3 regions of the Pseudarthrobacter sp. RHLT3-21 genome follow, and region 2 is predicted to be linked to each of the others. Evidence: riboswitches for the same ligand, from Rfam matches in the RefSeq annotation. Region 2 holds a riboswitch; each other region holds the start of a gene.
What was found. Region 2 has a riboswitch for cyclic di-AMP ahead of AC50YA_RS21860 (NlpC/P60 family protein). Riboswitches for the same ligand answer to the same signal wherever they lie in the genome.
Positions count from the first base shown of each region.

Region 1 (6,887 bases), on a different contig from region 2:
CAAGACCCATCCAATCGAGGTGGTTCTTTTCTGTGGATACCATGGCTCAATGATAGTTTCGAAGGATATCCAGCCTGCAAAGCATTGACGCCGGGAGGAACTTGTGGACACCTTCACCGGACGGTTGAGGACTTGGTTCAAGCCGTACGCGGCGCTGACCATCACCATCCTGATCGGCGGCGTGATCATCGTTGCGCTGGCCCTCCTCGGTGCCGAGGTGTACGACAACGTGGTGGACGCGGCCGGCCTGGCAAACCTGGACAAGCCTGCGCTCCGGTATGCCGAAGACCTGCGGAATCCGGTGCTGGACTCGGTGGTGACCGGGTTTACGAATGTCGGCGGAGGCATCGGAATGCCCATCCTCGCCAGTATCCTGACCGCCTGGCTGACGTTTGTGGGGCGGACCTGGCGCCCCATCGTCCTCATTGGTGGTGCGGCAGCTTTTTCCGTCACCGCCACCACCATCGGGAAGAAGCTGGTGGGCCGTACGCGGCCGGATCACGCAGACGCGGTGCCGCCGTTTGAGACGTCACCGTCGTTTCCAAGCGGCCACACGCTGAACACCACGGTGGTGATTGGGCTGGTGGTCTACCTGGCCTGTCTGCAGTACCAAAAGACTCTGGTCCGGGTGTCCCTGATCGCAGCCGGCACACTGTTTATCGTCGCCATGGGGCTCAGCCGGGTGTTCCTGGGGCACCATTGGCTCACGGACGTCATTGCCGCCTGGCTGCTGGGCCTGGCCTGGCTGGGCATCGTGATCCTGGCGCACCGGCTCTTCCATTTCATCAGGCGGCGAGATCATGATGGCCCGGCCCCCACGTTCGACCGGCCGGTGGTGCGGGATGCGGTCCAGGATGGCGGCATCACCGGGCCCGGCAGGGGGAGTACCGGGTGATAGTTTTGACGCATGCGCACTCTCGTTGTGGACCACCCGCTGGTCGCCCATAAGCTCACCGTCCTGCGGGACAAGAACACTCCTTCACCGGTCTTCAGGCAGCTGACGGAAGAGCTGGTGACCCTCCTGGCCTACGAGGCCACCCGCGAGGTCCGCACTCAGCCGGTCACTATCGAGACCCCGGTCAGCACCACAGTGGGCACCGCTTTCACCAAGCCAACGCCTTTGGTGGTCCCCATCCTGCGTGCTGGACTCGGCATGCTCGAGGGCATGACCAAACTGGTCCCCACCGCTGAGGTGGGCTTCCTGGGCATGGCCCGCGACGAAGAAACGCTGGACATCATCACCTATGCCGAGCGGCTCCCGGAAGACCTGACGGACCGGCAGATCTTTGTGCTGGATCCCATGCTTGCCACCGGCGGAACCCTGCGCGAAGCCATCAAGTTCCTTTTCAAGCGCGGCGCCTCCGACGTCACGTGCATTTGCCTCCTGGCCGCGCCGGAAGGCCTGGCCAAGCTCGAAGAGGAGCTTGCCGAGGCCAATGTGACCATCGTGCTGGCCTCCATTGACGAACGGCTCGACGAGAAGTCCTACATCGTTCCCGGGCTGGGCGACGCCGGCGACCGCCTGTACGGCATCGCCGGCTAGTACGGGGCTGTTCCAGGACTTAGGTCTTCCGCTTTCCCGCCGCCGCCGTTAGCCTGTGGCGAATGGACTGGAAACTTGAACTCGTTTTTGTGCCCGTATCCGACGTGGACCGCGCCAAGGATTTCTACGTCAACAAAGTTGGATTCAACCCGGATTTCGACGAGCGGCCCATGGATGGCATCCGCTTCGTCCAACTGACCCCGCCGGGATCCGCCTGCTCCATTTGTATTGGCGAGGGCCTCAATGACGCCCCTCCGGGTACGGCCCCAAGCCTGCAGATGGTGGTCAGCGACATCCAGGCCGCCCACGACCACCTCAAGGGCAACGGTGTGGAGGTGAGTGACATTGACGTGCAGGACTGGGGGCACTTCGTCTATTTCGCCGATCCCGACGGCAACAAGTGGGCGGTGCAGTACATCCCGGGCCGTGACGCCTAGGCCCGTGACACCTAAGGTCGCGACGCCTAAGGCAAGATAGGCAGCATGAACATCCCCACACCTGCCGCCACGCGAACACCTGCCGCGACGCGAACGCTGACCTGCCGGGCCGTCCTTTTCGACATGGACGGCACGCTGGTGGACTCCACGGCAGTTGTCGAAGAGGTATGGGGAGAATTCGCTGCCCGGTACGGTCTGGACATCGACGAAATCCTGCGCACTTCGCACGGCATCCAGGCCGCCGACACCGTGCGCCGGTTCGCGCCGGCCGGAGCCGACGTCGCGGCGCTCACCGCGGAACTCGGCGCCATGGAAAGGGCGCGGACTGCCGGTATCGTCGCGTTGCCGGGGGCTGCCGAGCTGCTCCGCAGCCTCCCGGCCGAGGCAGTGGCGCTGGTGACCTCAGCGGACAGGACCCTGGCGGACATCCGCATGGACGCCGCGGGACTGGCCATGCCGGCCACGGCCGTGACAGCGGAACTGGTCACACGGGGCAAACCGCACCCGGAAGGGTATCTGAAGGCAGCCGCGCTGCTGGGCGTGAAGCCGGAGGATGCCGTGGTGTTCGAAGATGCGCCCGCAGGGATCGCAGCAGGTGTTGCCGCGGGGATCCGGACGGTGGCCGTGGGTCCCAATACGGGCGAATTGCCGGCCGGCGTGCTCCACATCCCGGACTACAGTGCCGTGACCGCCTCTGTGGCCGGGGGACAGCCGGTTATTTCTTTCCGGCTTTGAGGTCGGCGACCACCTTCGTGATCCGCCGGGCCCGGGTTTCGTCCGTCTTGGCATCGCCGATTGGCTCCACGTACCGGCGCTGGGCGCTGTAGTTCAGCGCGGCATAGAACGCCTGCGCTTCGGGTTCGGCGGCCAGGGCTGCGGCCAGATCGTCGGGGACCTCGATGATGCGCGGCTGGGTGTCCAGTTCCACGTCCACCTCGACGGTGTCGCCAGCGGCAACTCCGGTGAATTCCCGGTTGGCGGTGCTCACCCCAATCAGGTTCTGTCCGCCCATGACCGCGATGCTGCTCCGGTAGCTCTTGCCGTTGATGGTCACCACAACCGGCGGACGCTTGCCTGCGTCGAGCGCCGAGATGACCACCTCCGGAACCTCGATGCCCGCCTTGTTGCCGCTGCCCAGGATGGTGGTGGTGAATTTCATGGCCCAAGTATGGCCTGGAGCCGCTGGGCAGGAAACCCCTGACCGCCGAACCCCTGACCGCCACGCCGGGAAGCCCCGGCGCGGGGAGTCGGCGCGGGGGAGTCGGCTTAGTACCATTTGTGCGACAGGTGGAAGTTCAACGCGCCGCACGGTGACTGGTAGCGCTCCTGAATGTAGTTCAGGCCCCAGTTGATCTGCGTGCGGTAGTTGGTGAGGTAGTCCGCGCCGGCGCTCGCCATCTTCTCAGCGGGCAGCGACTGGACGATGCCGTACGCGCCGCTGCTGGCGTTGGTGGCCGTGGTGGTCCATTCGGATTCCTTGGTCCACAGCGTCTGCAGGCACTGCATCTGGTCAGCGGACCAGCCGTAGGTCGCCAGCTGGCCGGCTGCATAGGCTTGTGCCCCTGCCGGGTCATCGACGGCCACAACAGGGGCAGGAGCGGGCTCGGGAGCAGGAGCCGGAGCGGCCTCTGGGGCCGGGGCAGGTGCCGGGTCGGCAGCCTGGGGTGCGACGTTCATCTCGGCCGGTGCAGCTTCCGGGGCGGCCGGCGGCTGGAGCTGGGCTGCTTCGAAGCTCAGCTTCGACTGGGCGCCGGTTTCTTCGGCGGCCTGGTCCGCGCTGGCCGCAAGCGATGCAGACTCGGAAGCGTGTCCAGCGGCGCTGACTCCGATCAGCAGGGCGCACGCCGTGGCGAACACCGCGGCGCGCTGGCCCACGGAGGGAATCCGGGCAACCTTGGACAGGGGGGACATTGCTGCACCGAAGCGGGTCTGCTTGCGGTGGCTGTCGGACTTTGGATCGCCCTGCGGGCGCGTTTGTACCTTGGATTCAGACATGATGGATCGCCTCTCACACCTGCGGAGTTAGCTGTCGGGTTCGGATGAGGGCATCCGGCCACACGGCACAATCACGTGTTGGCTTAACCCCAAAGGGCACTTGGTGCCCGGGACGGTGGGTCCCCCGCCTCTGCCTCTGAAAACGGAATCCGGGAAGCGGCAGAGCTTGGCGTCATCCGGATATGCGGCCCGAACGGGATCCGCACCCGTTCGACGCTACAGGAGCTGGAAGCTTAAGTCACATTTTGGTAACAGGAATCACGACGACGGCGTGTCGCCTTGCTGCGCCCGGGCGTCGGCTGGTCGCGCCATGGCGCCGGCAGGGAGGAGCAAGGCGAACTCTGTCCGCCCGGCCCGCGATGTCACTTTCACGCTCCCGCCGTGGGCTTCCATGATGGACTGGACAATGGACAGGCCCAGGCCACTGGTGCCCTCCGACGCCCCGGCGCCCGAGGCCGTGCCCTTGCGGGCCGCGTCTGCGCGGGCAAACCGGGAGAAAACATGGTCCACGAACTCCGCAGGGATGCCTCCGCCGTCTTCCGTTACCGTCACCGCCGCGCTGCCATCGGAAGACCTCATCACAGCGGTGACCACCGTGGTCCCGGGCGGCGTGTGCTTGCGCGCATTGGAGAGCAGGTTGACCAGCACCTGACGCAGTTGGGACGCATCCCCGGTGACGGCGAGCGGCTCGTCAGGCAGTTTGAGGCGCCAGTGGTGGTCCGGGGCGATGACTTTCTCGTCGCTGACGGTTTCGATCACAAGCTGTGTGAGGTCCACTTCGCTGAGTTTCAGGGGCCGCCCCTCATCGAGCCGGGCCAGCAGGAGCAGGTCCTCCACCAGGGTGGTCATGCGTTCGGACTGGCTCTGTACGCGGGCCAGGGATTTCCGGCCGTCCGGCGTGAAGTCCTCGGTCATCCGCATCAGCTCCGTGTACCCGCGGATGGCGGTCAGCGGGGTGCGCAGTTCATGGGACGCGTCCGCAACGAACTGCCTCACCTTGGTCTCGCTCCGCTGCCGCGCTTCGAGTGCACTGGCGACGTTATCAAGCCTCAGATTGAGGGCGTGTCCTACGCTGCCCACTTCGGTTCCGGGGTTGGAGTTCGACGGCGGGACGCGCACCGCGAGTGCCACCTCGCCCGCATCCAGCGGGAGCCGGGCCACCCGGGTTGCAACCTCGGAAAGCTGCTCCAACGGCTTCATGGTGCGCCGGATGAGCACGGTTCCTGCCAGCCCGATCAGCACCAGGCCGCCAAGGGAAACGAACACAAAAGTCCAGACCAGCGACGCCAGCGTGCTCTCCTTGGCCGCGAGCGGAAGTCCCGTGACGAGGACATCGCCGTAGCCGGTTTCCACGGCCACAATCCGGTAATCCCCGTTGGACAGCGAGCGGTCCACGGGAATGCCGTTCTGCGTCAGGGCCAGCAGGGTTTGCTTGTCTTCGGCATCGAGGGCCAGGCGTGTGGTGTCCGAGTCCAGGAAGCCGCCACTGTTGATCTGGCCTTTCAGGATCCGTGCATTCAGCGTTCCGACACTCTGCCCGCGGGAGTCGAGCGGGTCCGGCCTGCCGTTGAATCCGCCCAGGGGCGGGCGGCCCGGATCGTTCGAGCGTTTGGCGGCCTGGCTCAGCTGGTCATCCAGCTGGCCGGTGAGAAAGGAATCCATCGACGCATAGCTGAACAGGCCAACGGCGCCGCAGATGGCCACCAGCAACGTCATGGCCAACAGGATCAGGCGGGTGCGCAGATGCCACGTGTCAGGCTTCCGCCAGCTGCGCACGTAGAGCGGATTGGCGGGCCGTCGGGCGGACATGGAGCTGCTACTCGGCCGGCTTGATGACGTAGCCGGCGCCCCGCACGGTATGGATCATGGGCGGGTGCACTGCATCCACTTTCTTCCGCAGGTAGGAGATGTAGAGCTCCACGATGTTGGCCTGGCCGCCGAAGTCATATTTCCAGACGCGGTCCAGGATCTGGGCCTTGCTGATCACGCGTTTGGGGTTCTCCATGAGGTACCGGAGCAGCTCGAACTGGGTGGTTGTGAGCTGGAGGTCATCGCCCGCACGGGTCACTTCGCGGGTGTCGATGTTGAGCACCAGATCGCCCACCACCAGTTCGGCAGTGGTCGTCGCGGCAACGCCGGACCGCTGAACCAGGCGGTGCAGCCGCAGCAGGACCTCCTCCATGCTGAAGGGCTTGGTCACATAATCGTCCCCGCCGGCCGCCAGGCCCACGATCCTGTCCTGGACGGCGTCCTTGGCGGTCAGGAAAAGCGCGGGTACCTCCGGCGTGAAGGCGCGGATCCTGCCCAGCAGCTCAACGCCGTCGAACCCTGGCAGCATCACGTCCAGCACCAGGACGTCCGGGCGGAACTCCTTGGCAAGCTTGACGGCCTCCGGGCCATCCGAAGCCACGGCAACGGACCATCCGGCCATGCGCAGCCCCATGCTCATGAGTTCGGAAAGGCTGAGTTCGTCGTCAACCACCAGGGCGCGGATGGGGGAGCCGTCCGGGTGGGTCAGTTGCGGAAGGTTGTTGGTCATGGAGTGCGAAGTGGCCATGGGACAACTCTCCGATCATTCGGTTAGCCCGCGCTATGGGGTTCCTGTGTGCACGCTGTGAATCCCAGCCTAGCGAGCTGAGTGGGGGGAGATGGGTGCCGATAATGCGCGGGCCGGAGCCGTTTCCGCTGGACAGGCGGCAAAAGGCAACAAGCAATTTCGGCAAGCCATGCCAGGGTGAATTTCAAGGGCTCAGTATTGCGAAAAGGCGAAGATTGTTCGCCGTCAGCGCCTATTTGCACACCCTTGGGGGACAGCAGCTCCCGTTTTGCCGCCATTTCAGAATGGTGATCTGTAACACAAAACCGCATTCTGTCTCAGTATGCGGAACAAGGCACCCATTGTTACTTGCAAG
Region 1 covers NZ_JBWZCI010000009.1:81,324-88,210, reverse strand. Annotated here, with positions in the region: gene tadA (tRNA adenosine(34) deaminase TadA) at 1-43, opposite strand, end outside; gene AC50YA_RS11965 (phosphatase PAP2 family protein) at 104-895, shown strand; gene upp (uracil phosphoribosyltransferase) at 908-1,543, shown strand; gene AC50YA_RS11955 (VOC family protein) at 1,606-1,980, shown strand; gene AC50YA_RS11950 (HAD-IA family hydrolase) at 2,026-2,715, shown strand; gene AC50YA_RS11945 (DUF1905 domain-containing protein) at 2,696-3,139, opposite strand; gene AC50YA_RS11940 (aggregation-promoting factor C-terminal-like domain-containing protein) at 3,247-3,975, opposite strand; cyclic di-AMP (ydaO/yuaA leader) riboswitch at 3,981-4,133, opposite strand; gene AC50YA_RS11935 (sensor histidine kinase) at 4,234-5,784, opposite strand; gene AC50YA_RS11930 (response regulator transcription factor) at 5,792-6,532, opposite strand.
Region 1: it holds a riboswitch for cyclic di-AMP, as region 2 does, so the genes downstream of both, AC50YA_RS11940 (aggregation-promoting factor C-terminal-like domain-containing protein) here and AC50YA_RS21860 (NlpC/P60 family protein) in region 2, are expected to answer to the same signal.

Region 2 (6,887 bases):
CCTGGCCGGCGGCGCGCACGTTGCCGCCGGCGGGCAGCTCCCGGCACTGCCGATTCTGACGGCGGTGGCCGCGGTTGTTGGCCTCTCCGCGGTTCTCCTCGCTGGGCGGAAGATGACAGTCCCGCGGCTGGTCGGCTACCTCGGTACCTCCCAGCTTGCCCTGCACCTGGCCTTGTCACGGCTCGCATCAGCAGGGACGTCCGGTCCCGCCGGCCAGCCCCATCATGGGTTCACCACCACGGCGGCCAGTTCGGTGCCGGCCCAGACCCCGGCGCCCTACGAGCATCTGGCGGCCGATGCCGGTTCAACGATGACGCTCCCGCACCTTGCGGCGACACTGATGACGGCGATCCTTTTGGCCGGGGGCGAGGCTGCCCTCTGGGCGCTGGCGGCCTGGTTGAAGCCGCTGCACGGGATCCCTGAAACCGGGACTATTCCGCCGCGTTTCCGGGCCCTGCCCGCACAGCCACGGACGGTACCGGCCAGGGCCGCGGTTCCCGGACAGGTCGGTGTCCGGGGACCCCCGCACAGGTTCTGCAACCTCCAAGCCCCCGCCTGCTAAGCGGGGCCACCGCGCCGCAAAAGTACGGCGTCAAGTGTCCGGATACAACCAGAATTGCAGAACCAATTTCATGAACGATCTCAAACGTGGACGCTCCAGGGCAGTGCTTGCCCTCGCCGGCGCCCTGCTGTTCACCGCACTGGGGGCCGGGCCGGCGCAGGCCCACGATGCCCTCCAGTCAACATCCCCCGAACGCGACACCACCGTGGCCGCGGCCCCGGAGATTGTGACTCTGACGCTCTCGGAACCACCCACGGATTCGAAAAGCCTGAACCTGAGCATCATCACGGTGACAGACTCAACCGGAAAAACGCTCAGCAACGGTGAGGTCACGGTCGCGGGACCGACCATATCAACCAGCGTCACACCGGGAAGCAACGGACCCTACAAGGTCCTGTGGCGCACCGTTTCCTCCGACGGCCACCCTATCGAGGGAACCTTCGCCTTCACCGTCGAGGACCCGGCTGTGGGCGCCGCCACCGGCCCGGCAACGGCAACAGCGTCAGCGGCGCCGTCAGCGGCGGTCAGTGTACCGGCGAACACCGTGCCGGACCGGGTACCGCCGCCCGATGACAGCAACGCCCTCCTCACGGTCGGCATCGCCGCCATCGTCCTGGCGGTCATCGGCGGCCTTATTTATCTGTCCCGCCGCCGGGAACGGACCGGCGACAGCGGCGCCTGAACCACCCCAGGCCTTCTGCGGCCGCCGGCCCCGGGGATAAGAGTCACACACCTCCCGGGGCCGGCGTACCGGTCGTTTAAGGCGGTCGGGACGTTAAGCGGCTGCTCCGGCCGGAAGCCTGCGGGACCTGAACCGTGCGACGGTACCGGCCAGAGCTGCTGCCGCCATCACCATAAAGGTAGCAACGCCGGTAGAGAACAGCACTGAGGACACTTCCGGGACCGGGGCCGAGGCGTCAGCAGCGGCCATGACGGTCAGCCAGTAGCCGATCGTGGCCGCTATCCAGGCTCCGCCGGCCGCGGCTGTCAGCCGCGGCCACCGCGTGAACCATGCACGGCCGATCCCGTAAGACAAAGCGACACTGATCGCCACGACACCGGCGACAGCGACGAGCTGGATACCGAACAGGTATGGCCCTGCGACAAGCCCGACCGGGATACACAACCCGCCAATGAGCACAAGTCGCCGGGCGCCCAGGGGCATGCCGGCCGTTCTGCCCTGGTCCCCGCCCGGCAGGGGCCCATCGTTCGTCGCCTTATCTGGCATGGTCGTATCCATGAAATTCCTCTGAAAAGTGGGGGGCCTGCCGAACGCAGGACTGCCTTGGTGTGCCTGAGCAAAGTGTGGCAGCTGTTTCGCCTTCCCTGACGTTACAGCATCCGCTGGATCGAAGATGCCGCGATCAGACCGGCCGGCCGGCAGGAACGGGGGCCACCCATCTACCGGATGACACACTGAAGGCCGGCGTTTCGCTGCCCCCAAGGCAACGAAACGCCGGCCTTCAGTTGGGTGTTAGGCCCCGGCCCGGACGAAAGTCACTGAGCCCTTGGAAGTCATCCAGGTCAGCGGGTGGACAGCCGTTTCGTTCTTGCCGTTCAAACCGGAGCTGAGGACCTGGCCGCCGCCGACATAGATGCCGACGTGTCCGGGCTGCATGACCATGTCACCGGGCTGCGGGTCGCTCACGACGGTCCCGTAGTTCATGAACTGCATGGGGCCGAGGTCACCGACGGGGATCCCGGCGGCACCCAGGGCGTTTTCCACCAGTCGTGTGCAGTCCTGGATCATGCCGATCTGGGCGTAGGCGGCGGAAACCATCGTGGCGTTGACTCCGCCTGCTGCCGGGGCGGCCACCGGTGCGGCCGCAGCGGGCGTGACGGTGATCTGAGCCTTGGCCGGCGCAGCAGCCTTCGCAACGGCGACTGGTTTGGGTGCTTCTACAACAGGGGCGGGCGTGGTCTCCACGGCAGGACGCTCGAAGGAGATCTGGACCGTGGCATCTGCGCTGAGCGGAGCCTGTACCTGGCTGGTGACCTCCAGGTTCGAGGTCGGCTCCGCGTCGCGCTGAACCGGGGCCTCAGCTGCCTGCGCGGCAACGCCGCTGGTCAGGACGAGACCGGAAGCTGCAGCAATGACGGCCGCCTGACGGCCCACACCGCCGGCATTGTCAGCGACGGATTTGGACAGGACCGCAAGGGCACTGGTCTGGACGGGGACCGCGCGGTGGCGGCCGTGAGCTCGGCGAATGGGCATGAAGGGGCCTCTCCCACTGCCTGCGAGGTTAGCTGTCGGATTCGGATGGGAGACACCCGGCCGCAGTTCCAGCGCAATGCAGGAGGCGCGGCTTCACCCCAAGGCCTGCCCGAAGCAGGCCACTGTTGGGTTCCCCGTCTCTGCCGGACGAATGTTGCGAACGGATCCCGGGCAGCGGCAGAGTTAGGCAATCTGCTCAGGAGTGCCGCATTCGGAGAAACCGGCACGCGTTCGACCCTACTCGAAAATCCAGCGCTTTGTCACATTTGCATAACGGGACTGAAGCTTGTGTTCCATAAACTGAAGCTTGTGTTCCATAAGCAGACAATCACGGGAACCCTGTGTGGTGTTTCGCCGGTGCTGGCTTCACTTACGTCCAAAATCTGTTGAGACGTTCCAGGGGGCCGGATGCTATGAGGATGACCAAGCCCAGACCCATGCGGCTGAATCGATCCTTCCACGGCCAACCTCCGGTGATGGACCGGACAGAGCCTTAGCCGCCGGCGTGCCGCCGCTGGAGGATGATGGTGCCAAGGACGAGGAGCGCTACTCCGGTGGTGACGAACACGTCGGCGAGGTTGAAGGTGGGGAACCAGCCGCTGTGCAGGTAGTCGACGACACCGTGCCCGTCGAGCCGGTCGATGAAGTTCCCGGCCGCTCCTCCGAGCAGAAGGGCCGATCCTGCACGGGAGAGGTGGGTCATGGATGGGGCTGAGGAGACGGTGTACCAGATCAGGGCCGCGATGATCAGGCCGGTGGCGGCGATGACGACCCAAGGTGCAAGGTCCGCGCCGAGGCTGAACGCGACACCGCGGTTATAAAGCAGCTTGATGTTGATCGGGCCAAGGTCGGACGTCGCGCCGGTGGAGAGCAGCGCTTCGGCTACGGCTTTGACAACCAGGTCGGCTGCGGCCAGGACGGCTGCCACCAGAAGCAGCACCGTCCTGGACCGTCGGGCCTGCCGGGCTGGTATATCCGGCCCGGCTGTGGTTTCGGCGCTCACGCTGCCGGTTCCAGCGCGGGGGCGGGCTCGGCGGCCCGGAACGCGGTCTTGCGGCTGATCCGGCCTGCCCTGACGCCGTTGGCGATGACGACGATTTCGGCCAGTTCGTGGATGAGGACCACGGCGGCCAGGCCGAGCATGCCGAACAGCGCGAGCGGGATCAGTACCGCGATCAGCAGCAGGGACAAGCCCACGTTCTGGAGCATGATGCGCCGGGTCCTGCGCGCATGGTCCAAGACCTGGGGAAGGTGGTTCAGGTCCTCGCCCATCAGGGCTATGTCGGCGGTTTCGATCGCGACGTCGGTGCCCATGGCGCCCATGGCGATGCCGGTGTCGGCGGTCGCGAGTGCCGGGGCGTCGTTGACGCCGTCGCCGACCATGGCGGTGGGGGCACGGCCCTGGAGCGTGCGGATGATCTCGGCCTTGTCCTCGGGCCGGAGGTCGGCATGGACTTCCGTGATCCCCGCGGCCTTACCCAGTGCCGTGGCGGTGATGAGGTTGTCACCGGTGAGCATTGCGGTGGTGTAGCCGGAGGCTGTGAGCCGGGCAATGACTTCCCGGGCTTCGGGGCGCAGCTCGTCACGGACCGCGACCGCGCCGATGACCTGGCCGTCTTCTTCGATGAGGACGGCGGTCGCGCCGGCCTGCTGCATCCGCTCGACCTCGGCCGCCAGGGGGCCGGCGTCGATCCAGCCCGGCCGGCCGAGGCGGACGGTCCTGCCATTGAACCGGCCTTTCAGGCCTGCGCCGGGGACGGTGTCGACCTCGGTGACGGCCGCCCGGTCCGTGGCGGCGGCGAGGATGGCGCGGGCGAGCGGGTGTTCGCTGCGGGCCTCCAGTCCGGCAGCGAGGGCCAGGACGTGTTCCCTGGTGGCGGTGCCGGTTGCGGCGACCTCGATCACGGCTGGCTTGTTACGGGTGAGGGTTCCGGTCTTGTCCAGCGCGATAGTGCGGATTCTGCCGAGGGTTTCCAGGGCGCCGCCGCCTTTGATGAGAACGCCGATGCGGCTGGCTGCACCGACGGAAGCGACGACCGTGACGGGTACGGAGATGGCCAGTGCGCAGGGCGAGGCTGCGACCAGGACGACGAGGGCGCGTTCGAACCACAGCAGCGGTTCGCCGACGATGAAGCCGAAGACGATGATCAGTGCGGCGGCGATCAGGATGCCGGGGACGAGTTTTTTGGCGATGGAGTCGGCCAGTCGCTGGCCCGGGCCCTTGCGGGACTGCTCGGCCTCGACGATGTGCACGATCCTGGCCAGGGAGTTGTTTTCCGCGGTGCTGGTGACTTCCACCTCGAGCGGGCCGGTGCCGTTGATCGACCCGGCGTAGACCTCGCTTCCCGGCCCGGCCTCGACCGGAACGGATTCGCCGGTGAGCGCCGATGTGTCCAGGGACGTGCGCCCGGTGAGGATCCTGCCGTCAGTGGCAAGGCGCTCCCCGGGTCGGACAACCATCCGGTCCCCGGGGATGAGTTCTGCAGGGTCGACCGTGAGCTCGGTGCCGCCGCGCAGGATGGTCGCCTCGGCCGGGACAAGGTCCAGCAGGGCACGCAGGCCGCGGCGGGTTTTCGCCAGCGAGTACTCCTCGAGTCCCTCAGAAATCGCGTAGAGGAAGGCCAGCATGGCCGCCTCCTCGAACTGACCGAGGGCGACGGCGCCGGCTGCGGCGATGGTCATCAGCGTCCCGACCCCGATTTTGCCCTTCACCAGGCGGCGGAGGGTGGAGGGAACGAACGTCCAGGCTGCAACCAGCAGCGCGACGATCTCCAGGGGAAGCGTCAGCCACTGGGGCCCACCGGCCAGGGAAGCGATCCACCCCGCCAGGAGCAGGACACCGGAAACGGCTGCCGCCCGGACCTCGCGGACCTGCCAAAAACCTACGGCCTCCTCCGCCTCGTCGGACTCGCCGGTCCCGGTCTTCTCATCGCTGCAGCCGCAGGCGTCACTCATCGTGTGTTCTCTTCTGCCAGGGCGGCGCCGGTGCTGCCGGTGCCGTAGTTCGGGCACAGGCTGACCGCGTTGCCGGTGGCGGCAAGCAGGATCTCTGCCTGGGTGAGCATGTCCATCAATTCCGGACGGGAGAGTGAATAGTAGACGCTGCGACCCTGCACCCGGCCTTCGACCAGGCCGCAGTCGCGCAGGCATGCGACGTGGGCGGATACCGTTGACTGGGCCAGGCCCAGCTCCCCTGTAAGGTCACCAACCCGGACCTCACCGCCGGCCATGCGCTTCACGATGCTCAAGCGGGTCGGGTCACTGAGGGAATGGAACAGCGCCGCCGCAGGACTGAGCTGGCGGCACGGATCCGCGGAAACCATAGGTTCAATCGTCATATGACGATGATAGCGCAGATTTATGATGTCATCGCCGCCATGCTGTAATGTCGAAAGGGCCGCCGCGACGCTCGCCAGAGTTTCGAACGCTTCCCACACGTAGAGCCACGGACGTGAGTGCGGCCTTCGCTCAACCGGTGGGCGGGGCGATGCTGTTGCCGGTTTGGCGGAGCTTCAGATATTGACCGAGGAGACACCGATGAGCATTGGCGGATATTTCGCCGAGATGGTGCAGTCCGGAGCCTTGTTGGTGGCGATGCCGCTGGCCATGACCGCAGGGACTGTGTCGTTCATTTCTCCATGCATCCTTCCGCTGGTGCCCGGGTACCTGGGCTACGTCTCCGGGCTGACCGACCCCTCACGCCCGGACAACAGGCGGCGGGTCCTGACCGGTGTCGGTCTTTTCATTCTCGGTTTTGCCGCTGTCTTTACGCTGTACGGGGCGGCTTTCGGTGTCATCGGTGGCTGGCTCGTGCAGTGGCAGGACACGCTGATCCGCGCCCTGGGAGTGTTCGTCGTACTGATGGGCCTGGTCCTGGTCGGCAGTTTCTCCTTCCTTCAGACCACCCGGAAACTGTCCTTCCGTCCCAGAACCGGCGTCGCCGGGGCGCCGCTGCTCGGTATCGTCTTCGGTCTTGGATGGACACCGTGCATGGGGCCGACCCTCAGCGCCGTCCTGGCGCTGAGCACCACCACCGGGGACCCCTGGCGCGGGGCCCTGCTGGGATTCGTCTACTGCCTGGGGCTGGGAATCCCCTTCGTCCTGGTCGCA
Region 2 covers NZ_JBWZCI010000036.1:16,158-23,044, forward strand. Annotated here, with positions in the region: gene AC50YA_RS21845 (hypothetical protein) at 1-562, shown strand, start outside; gene AC50YA_RS21850 (copper resistance CopC family protein) at 633-1,244, shown strand; gene AC50YA_RS21855 (hypothetical protein) at 1,338-1,790, opposite strand; gene AC50YA_RS21860 (NlpC/P60 family protein) at 2,037-2,777, opposite strand; cyclic di-AMP (ydaO/yuaA leader) riboswitch at 2,781-2,977, opposite strand; gene lspA (signal peptidase II) at 3,271-3,780, opposite strand; gene AC50YA_RS21870 (heavy metal translocating P-type ATPase) at 3,777-5,732, opposite strand; gene AC50YA_RS21875 (ArsR/SmtB family transcription factor) at 5,729-6,115, opposite strand; gene AC50YA_RS21880 (cytochrome c biogenesis CcdA family protein) at 6,315-6,887, shown strand, end outside.

Region 3 (6,887 bases), on a different contig from region 2:
CCGGCAGCATGGAGAAATACGACTGGGGCATCAACGGCCACCGCTTCGAAATGGTCAACCCGTTCGAGCACACCTTCGACATCAAAGAAGGCGAACGGGTCCAAGTGAGCTTTATCAACGACACGGACATGTGGCACCCCATGCACCTGCACGGCCACACCTTCCAGGTCGGTTCCACAGGGGCGCGTAAAGACACCGTGATCGTCCGGCCAAAAGAAACCGTCACAGTGATTTTCGACGCCGACAATCCGGGCCAATGGCTCGTCCACTGCCACAACGCCTATCACGCCGAGCGCGGCATGATGGCCCTCTTCTCCTACATCAAGTGAGCGCAGCCATGCAGCCTTCAGCAATAACGGATTACTTCATCCCGTCCCCGACGGTCAGCGCCCTGGAGCTGGGGCCCCTGACCGTGCGTTTCTACGCGCTGTGCATCCTGGCAGGCATCGTCTTTGGCACGTGGCTGACAGCCCGGCGCCTCCGGGAGCGGGGCGGGACGACCGCCCAGACCCTGGACACCGTGATGTGGGCCGTACCGTTCGGCATCATCGGCGGCAGGCTCTACCACGTCATCACCGACAACCAGCTCTACTTCGGCCCAGGCAGGGACCCCTGGGGGGCGCTGAGAATCTGGGAGGGCGGCCTCGGCATCTGGGGCGCCGTCGCCCTGGGACTTGTCGGCGCCGCGATCGGCGCCCGACGCGCCGGGATCCCCTTCCTGGCGTTCGCTGACGCAGCCGCCCCCGGCCTGCTCATCGCCCAAGGCCTGGGACGGTGGGGGAACTGGTTCAACAACGAACTCTACGGCGGCCCCACGGACCTGCCCTGGAAACTCCAGATCTACAACATGAACCAGGCCACCGGCCAGGCCGTCCTCTCGGGCGACGGCACCCCGGAAGTCCTGGGCTACTTCCAACCCACCTTCCTCTACGAATCCCTCTGGTGCCTGGCCGCCGCCTCCCTGCTGATGGCCCTGGACCGCAAGTACAGGCTTGGTGCCGGTGCAGTCTTTGCCCTCTACATCGTCCTTTACACCGCCGGCCGGTTCGCTTTCGAACTGTTGCGCTCTGATCCTGCCAACACCATCCTGGGTCTGCGCGTGAACACCTGGGTCTCCGGCCTGCTCTTTATTGCCGGAATGGCCCTCTTCCATCGCCTGCGGTCCCGGCCGCGCTCCGAAGTCGAAACCCGCTCGCCCGATCTGCGGCAGAATCCTGATGCACCCACCGAAAGGACACACATATGAGTAACGCCGGAAAGCGACGCGCCGACCTGGCCGCCGTCCGGGCACAGCAGAAGGCCAAGCAACGCAAATGGAACCTCTTGGTCTACGGCAGTTTCGGGCTGGTCCTGGCGCTCATCATTACCGCCGTTGCCTTCACCGTCACCACCTCGGTCCAGGAAAAGAACGCAGCCGCGGAGGCTGCGAAAAGACCCATCGAGGGGATCCAGACCTTCGCCGGCCTCTCCCGCAACCACGTCCAGGACGCCGTCGACTACCCGCAGAAACCGGGCGCAGGAGGCGATCATGCGCCGGTCTGGATCAACTGCGGGGTCTACACCGATCCGGTCAACGAACAACGCGCGGTGCACTCCCTCGAACACGGCGCCGTGTGGCTCAGCTACAACCCCGACGTGCCAACGGCAGAGCTAACCAAGCTCACCGAACTCGCCGACGGAAAGCCCTACGTCGTTCTCAGCCCGGACAAAGACCAGACCGGCCCGGTCACCGCCACCGCATGGGGCGCCCAGCTAAGCGTGCAGGACGCCGGAGACCCGCGCATCCCCGCTTTCATCCGGGCTTACGCCCAATCCCCGAACGCACCCGAACCCGGCGCCGCCTGCACTGGCGGAACCAACGGCTAGCTAAGACCCCCGAGGAAAACCATGAAAAAGTTCCACAAGCCCAAACAAGCAACCGACCCCGAATCACGCTACCGCCGGCACCGGCGGTTCGTCCGGATCGGACAGGCCCTCATGGTCGCCGGAACGCTGGTCGCCATCAGCCACTGGATCGCCCACCTTGCAGCCACGGGGCAAGGACCGAGCCTCACCGAAGATATTTTCATCGGCTACCCCACCGGTGGCGTGCTGATCCTTATCGGTGCAATTCTCGCCGGACGCACTGACACGAAGAAGCCCTGAGCATGCCGGCCCCGCGACGTGATCCTGCCCTCCCGGGCCCTGAGCTGGACGGCCCGGCCAATTCTGGCCGCCGCGGGTGTCCTCTCTACCTGGGGCGCGCTACGGCATCGCCGTCAGGGTTCGCCGAAATGGCCGCACCCACACCCGTTGGGTATGTATTCCTCCAGTTCCAACCGAGCCGCGAAGTTGCCGTTATCAAAGGACAGCCATGTATGAGCACGTCTCCATGACACCCCGAACCGTAGCCCCCGGGCCAGCGGAGAGATTGCCGGGCTTTTCTCGGCGGCGCCTCCTCTCCTCGGCACTTCTGGGCACCGTGGGCATCAGCGTCCTTGCCGGCTGCGCCTCCAGCGACGCCCTGGCCCGGCAGGCCAAAGCCGGGGACAACAAAAACTACATCGCCGGGGACGGCTCCGTCACCGAATACGCTGCAGCCGAGCGGGAGCCCCCTGTAGTGTTGAGCGGCGAACTGTACGACGGGACAGCCGTAAACTCCCGTGACTGGGCCGGAAAAGTGATCGTCCTGAACTTTTGGTACGCCGCGTGCGCCCCCTGCAGGCTCGAAGCTCCACGGCTGGAGGCACTCTCGAATGAGTTCAAAGCACAAGGCGTCTCCTTCTTCGGCGTAAACATCCGCGATGAGGAACCTACCGCAGCAGCCTTCGAACGGACCTTCGGCGTCAGCTATCCCAGCATGGACGACAAGGACGGGAGCATCCTGCTGGCCATGGCCCAGTACGTTCCACCCCAGGCCGTCCCCTCGACACTCGTCCTGGACAGGGAAGGCAGAGTCGCGGCGCGGATCCTGGGCCTAGCCGACCAAAGCATCCTCAAATCCCTCATTACAGGGGCCATGGCGCGGGATTAGGTCCTGGCGGCAGGGCCTTCCAGACATGCGGCGGAAGTCCAGGAGGCGTCCCATGGCGGACAAAACAATGGCCTTCAGAAAGGAGCAGGAACTTGAGCCCGACCGGAGAGGACAGGTACCGGGGATTGGACCGGAGCATAAGTGCTGGGCGCCCTGAGTCCCTCTGAACGGCGCGAGTTCCATAGACACCTCGGCGGTTGCGCCGAATGTGCGGCATCCGTCGCCCAGTATTCCGGGCTGCCGGCAATGCTGAACCTGCTGACCCCCGACAGGAGCGTAGATCCAGCATTGTCCGGCCACATGCAGCACGGCTTCACTAATAAACTCCACGCGGCGGCCTGCCGCGGGAGCCGCGGGCTCATCCCCGTCCGGGGCCCTCGCCGCCCGGTCCGCTTCCGTTGGTCGCCTCGGTTTCATTGATCCCAGCCTGGCTGCGGGCATCATCCGTTTCTTCCGAAACGGGTTCGCTTCCTTGCTCGAACTGCGCCCGGTAACGCACACGCCGGATTCGTCTGGTCATGGAAACCATGAGCAGGACAACTGCGATGACCATGAACGCCGTCATCGCGAAACCCAGAAATCCGGGAGTTACCTGATCCGCGTCCAGTCCTGGCCTCAGACCTTCGTTGCCTGGACCCGGGGCCGGCGTCGTGGCCAGGGCGTAAAGACCCGCGGCAGCCATTGAGATTTGCACTGTCTAGTCCTTTGTCCGGCTCGTTGTGTGGGCGCCCGCAGATGGCCCTCGTGCGTCATCCGCCCGAGCCAGGAACCATGACTGGCACTGAGTGTGGTCCGTCAGGACCGCAGAGAAACAGGGTGCAGACGCACCCGCAACTGTACCGCTTCGTCGCCCGGCTGCCGCTTTTCACGCGCAAGCAGTCAGCGCAGCCATCTAAGGGGCTGCGGGCCGGGCCTCTTAGATGAAGGCAGCCGGGTCAACGGTCTGGCCGTTGACCATGACCTCGAAGTGAAGGTGGCAGCCGGTGGAGGCACCGGTTGTGCCTACCCCTGCAATCTGCTGGCCCTGAGCCACGGTCTGTCCGAGGGAGACGCCGATGCTGGCCAGGTGGTTGTAGGTGGTCTTCAGGCCGTTGCCGTGATCAACGACGATCCGGTTGCCGCCGCCGTACGGGCTCCAGCCGGCCTCGGTGACGGTGCCGGAACCGGCGGCGAAGACCGCCGTCGAGCACGCCCCGGTCAGGTCGACCCCGGTGTGCATTTCAGCTGCGGCCCCGGTGATCGGGCTGATTCTGAAGCCGAAGGGGGAACTGACGTTAATCGACGCGAGCGGGGCACGCAACCCCGTGGATGGGGATGCCGGGACGGGCGCGGGGGCGGCCTCGGGTGCCTTGACCGCCCCAGCGGGCTGCGCCGGGGCAGCGGGCGCAGGCGCAGGCTGGGAGGTCACCTCCGGGCGGTCAAAGGTGAGAACAGTGTCAGCTGCTGCCGTGACCGCCGCTTCCGGAGCCGGGGCTGCCACGGCCACTGGCCGGTCCTGGGCCGTAGCGCGGCTGCCGGAGTCAGCCTGCGCCGCGGACAGAGCAGTGAGGGCAATCATTCCCGTGACGGCGGCCGTCACCCCGAACTGCTGGCCGCGTAGCCGGAACGTTGATTCCTGGAAGAACGGACGGCGGCGTGGTGAGGCAGCGGCCGGAAGGGCGCGGCGACGGCCGTGTTTTGACTGGGCAGGCAAGATAGTGGTCCTCTCGGCGCCGGCGAAGTTAGCTGTCGGATTCGGACGAGTGGACTGTCCGGCTGCCCTGCAGGACGCGATCAGGACGCGCAGTCACAGGTCGGCTTCACCCCAAGGTGCATCATTACGCACCAAAAGTGGGTCCTCCGCCCCCGCCTGAGAAAGATCAGGTTCACGGACCGCCGGCGGGGTTTGGCGAAGCGGTCACATCCATACCCGTTGGGGGTATGTGTTTATTCAACTTTAGCGAAGCGTCGGCTTAAGTTACAAATCCGTTATCAAAGGCGCTCCGGAATTAAGGGGAAAGGGATGGTGACTGGCGGGGCACCGGAAGGTTACGCTGGGCGGGACTTGCCCCAGGAGAGACCAGATGGCCCTTCAACGTTCCACGCTTCCACTGCTGGTCCGCAGGCTTGCGGCGCTGCGGGCTGTTCTTTCCTGCCTCGTGATCGTCCTCCTGGTGGCCGGGCCAGTTGCCTTTTGTAATGGACAAGACCACGTGGTGGGGGTGTCCGACCGCAGCCCTTCCGCCGCCGCACAGCACCAGCGCGAGACTGCGATCCCCGGGGGACAGGAGAACCCTCGGGGACGTTCGAACAGAGTGAGCCCGGTCGGAGCCCACTCCGCCTCCGACGTGCTCAGCGGGGTCCCGCGCAGCGGGTGCCACGAGACCGGAGGCACCCGGGCAGTCAGTCCACGGTCGTGGCCCGTTGCTGTGACCGACGCGGCGCAGCCAAGGCCAGGACCGCTCATACCTGATTCCACGGGCCCGCGCGCCCGGCACCCGGCACCCCACATCGCCAACAGGCCCCAAGCACCGCTGAGCTGGCAGGCGCTAACCATAACTCAACTGTCTGTCAGTCGGACATAAAAGCGCACGCTCCCCGTCCGGCCGCGCAAACGCCAGGCCATACGGCCTGCAAGTGGCACCCTTCGACCTGGCTGGCGTAAACACCGCGTGCGGGCCGCCCTTTGGGTCCTGCCTTCAGCGATCAGAAGGAGGCCCGAGAAAGAACATCAGCCAAACAGCCGGCACCTCAGAAAACATCAGCCGGTCTCCGCACCAGGTTCCTGCCGTTCAGTATTGGAAAGAGAGAAAGAAATGACACACGGAAGCACCCACAAGATGCTCGATGCGTACCCGAAGGATCTCGGCGGCATCGATCAGCACATGCTCGCCGAATGCATTGCGGCTTGCTTTGACTGCTCACAGGTGTGTACCGCCTGCGCTGATGCCTGTCTCGGCGAAGACATGGTCGCCGAGTTGACCAAATGCATCCGCACCGATCTTGACTGTGCGGACATCTGCGCGGCCACGGCAAACGTCCTCTCCCGCCACACCGGCTATGACGCCAACGTCACCCGCGCGGTGCTGCAGGCCTGCGCCACCATCTGCAAGGCCTGCGCCGAGGAATGCGAGCAACACGCAGGCATGCATGAACACTGCCGGCTCTGCGCCGAGGCCTGCCGCCGTTGCGAAAAGGCATGCAACGACCTTCTCGGCTCGCTCGGCTGACCCTGCCCCAGGGCCCTACCCAACGGTGACCGGAGATCCAACACCTTCCGGCACCCGCGGGAAGGCCTGCCCTGCGTCATCCCGGCCTTAAGGCACCCCCAATGCGTCCCTGAGCTCTGCCACAGGAGCATCCAGGGGGATGAAAGTGCCAGTCGAATCGTTAATCCGTGTGGGGACGCGACCAGCGCCACGGATCGCTCGGCGACCGTGGCGCCATCTTCCGTCGAAAGGAATAAATGAAACCCAGGCAGCCCTCAGGCCCGCGTCAGGGGTCCATCCCACCTGCCGGCGGCACCTTGGCCGGGATAGGTGCCGCGTCCGGGAGCCCGGTCGACGACCCGCAGCTGCGGCGAATGCTGGCCACCCACATGCATTGCGGTGAGCCTATGCGTCTGGTCCCGGCCGACAAAATGCCTGTACTTCTCTTCCCGGAGGCATTGGTCAGTCACCCCCCGGAGCCATCCGGGGGCGTGCTGATGTACCGGTGCGCCTGTGGCTTCACCTTTGATCGAAGCCCAGACTGACGGCCCGGGGTGACCGCGGCGGCCGGTCCTGGGCTGCCTGCAGGCGCAGGTCCCAGGGAAGCGTTGGCCTGCTCAGGGCACCGGGTGGAGCCCGGCCAAGGTGACTTTGACCAGCCGGTGAACGGCCTCCGGCGATGTCAG
Region 3 covers NZ_JBWZCI010000023.1:17,760-24,646, forward strand. Annotated here, with positions in the region: gene AC50YA_RS18780 (multicopper oxidase family protein) at 1-329, shown strand, start outside; gene lgt (prolipoprotein diacylglyceryl transferase) at 338-1,246, shown strand; gene AC50YA_RS18790 (thioredoxin-like domain-containing protein) at 1,243-1,866, shown strand; gene AC50YA_RS18795 (hypothetical protein) at 1,888-2,145, shown strand; gene AC50YA_RS18800 (TlpA family protein disulfide reductase) at 2,354-3,013, shown strand; gene AC50YA_RS18805 (anti-sigma factor family protein) at 3,155-3,433, shown strand; gene AC50YA_RS18810 (hypothetical protein) at 3,372-3,707, opposite strand; gene AC50YA_RS18815 (M23 family metallopeptidase) at 3,930-4,706, opposite strand; cyclic di-AMP (ydaO/yuaA leader) riboswitch at 4,712-4,887, opposite strand; gene AC50YA_RS18820 (four-helix bundle copper-binding protein) at 5,809-6,222, shown strand; gene AC50YA_RS18825 (TetR/AcrR family transcriptional regulator) at 6,819-6,887, opposite strand, start outside.
Region 3: it holds a riboswitch for cyclic di-AMP, as region 2 does, so the genes downstream of both, AC50YA_RS18815 (M23 family metallopeptidase) here and AC50YA_RS21860 (NlpC/P60 family protein) in region 2, are expected to answer to the same signal.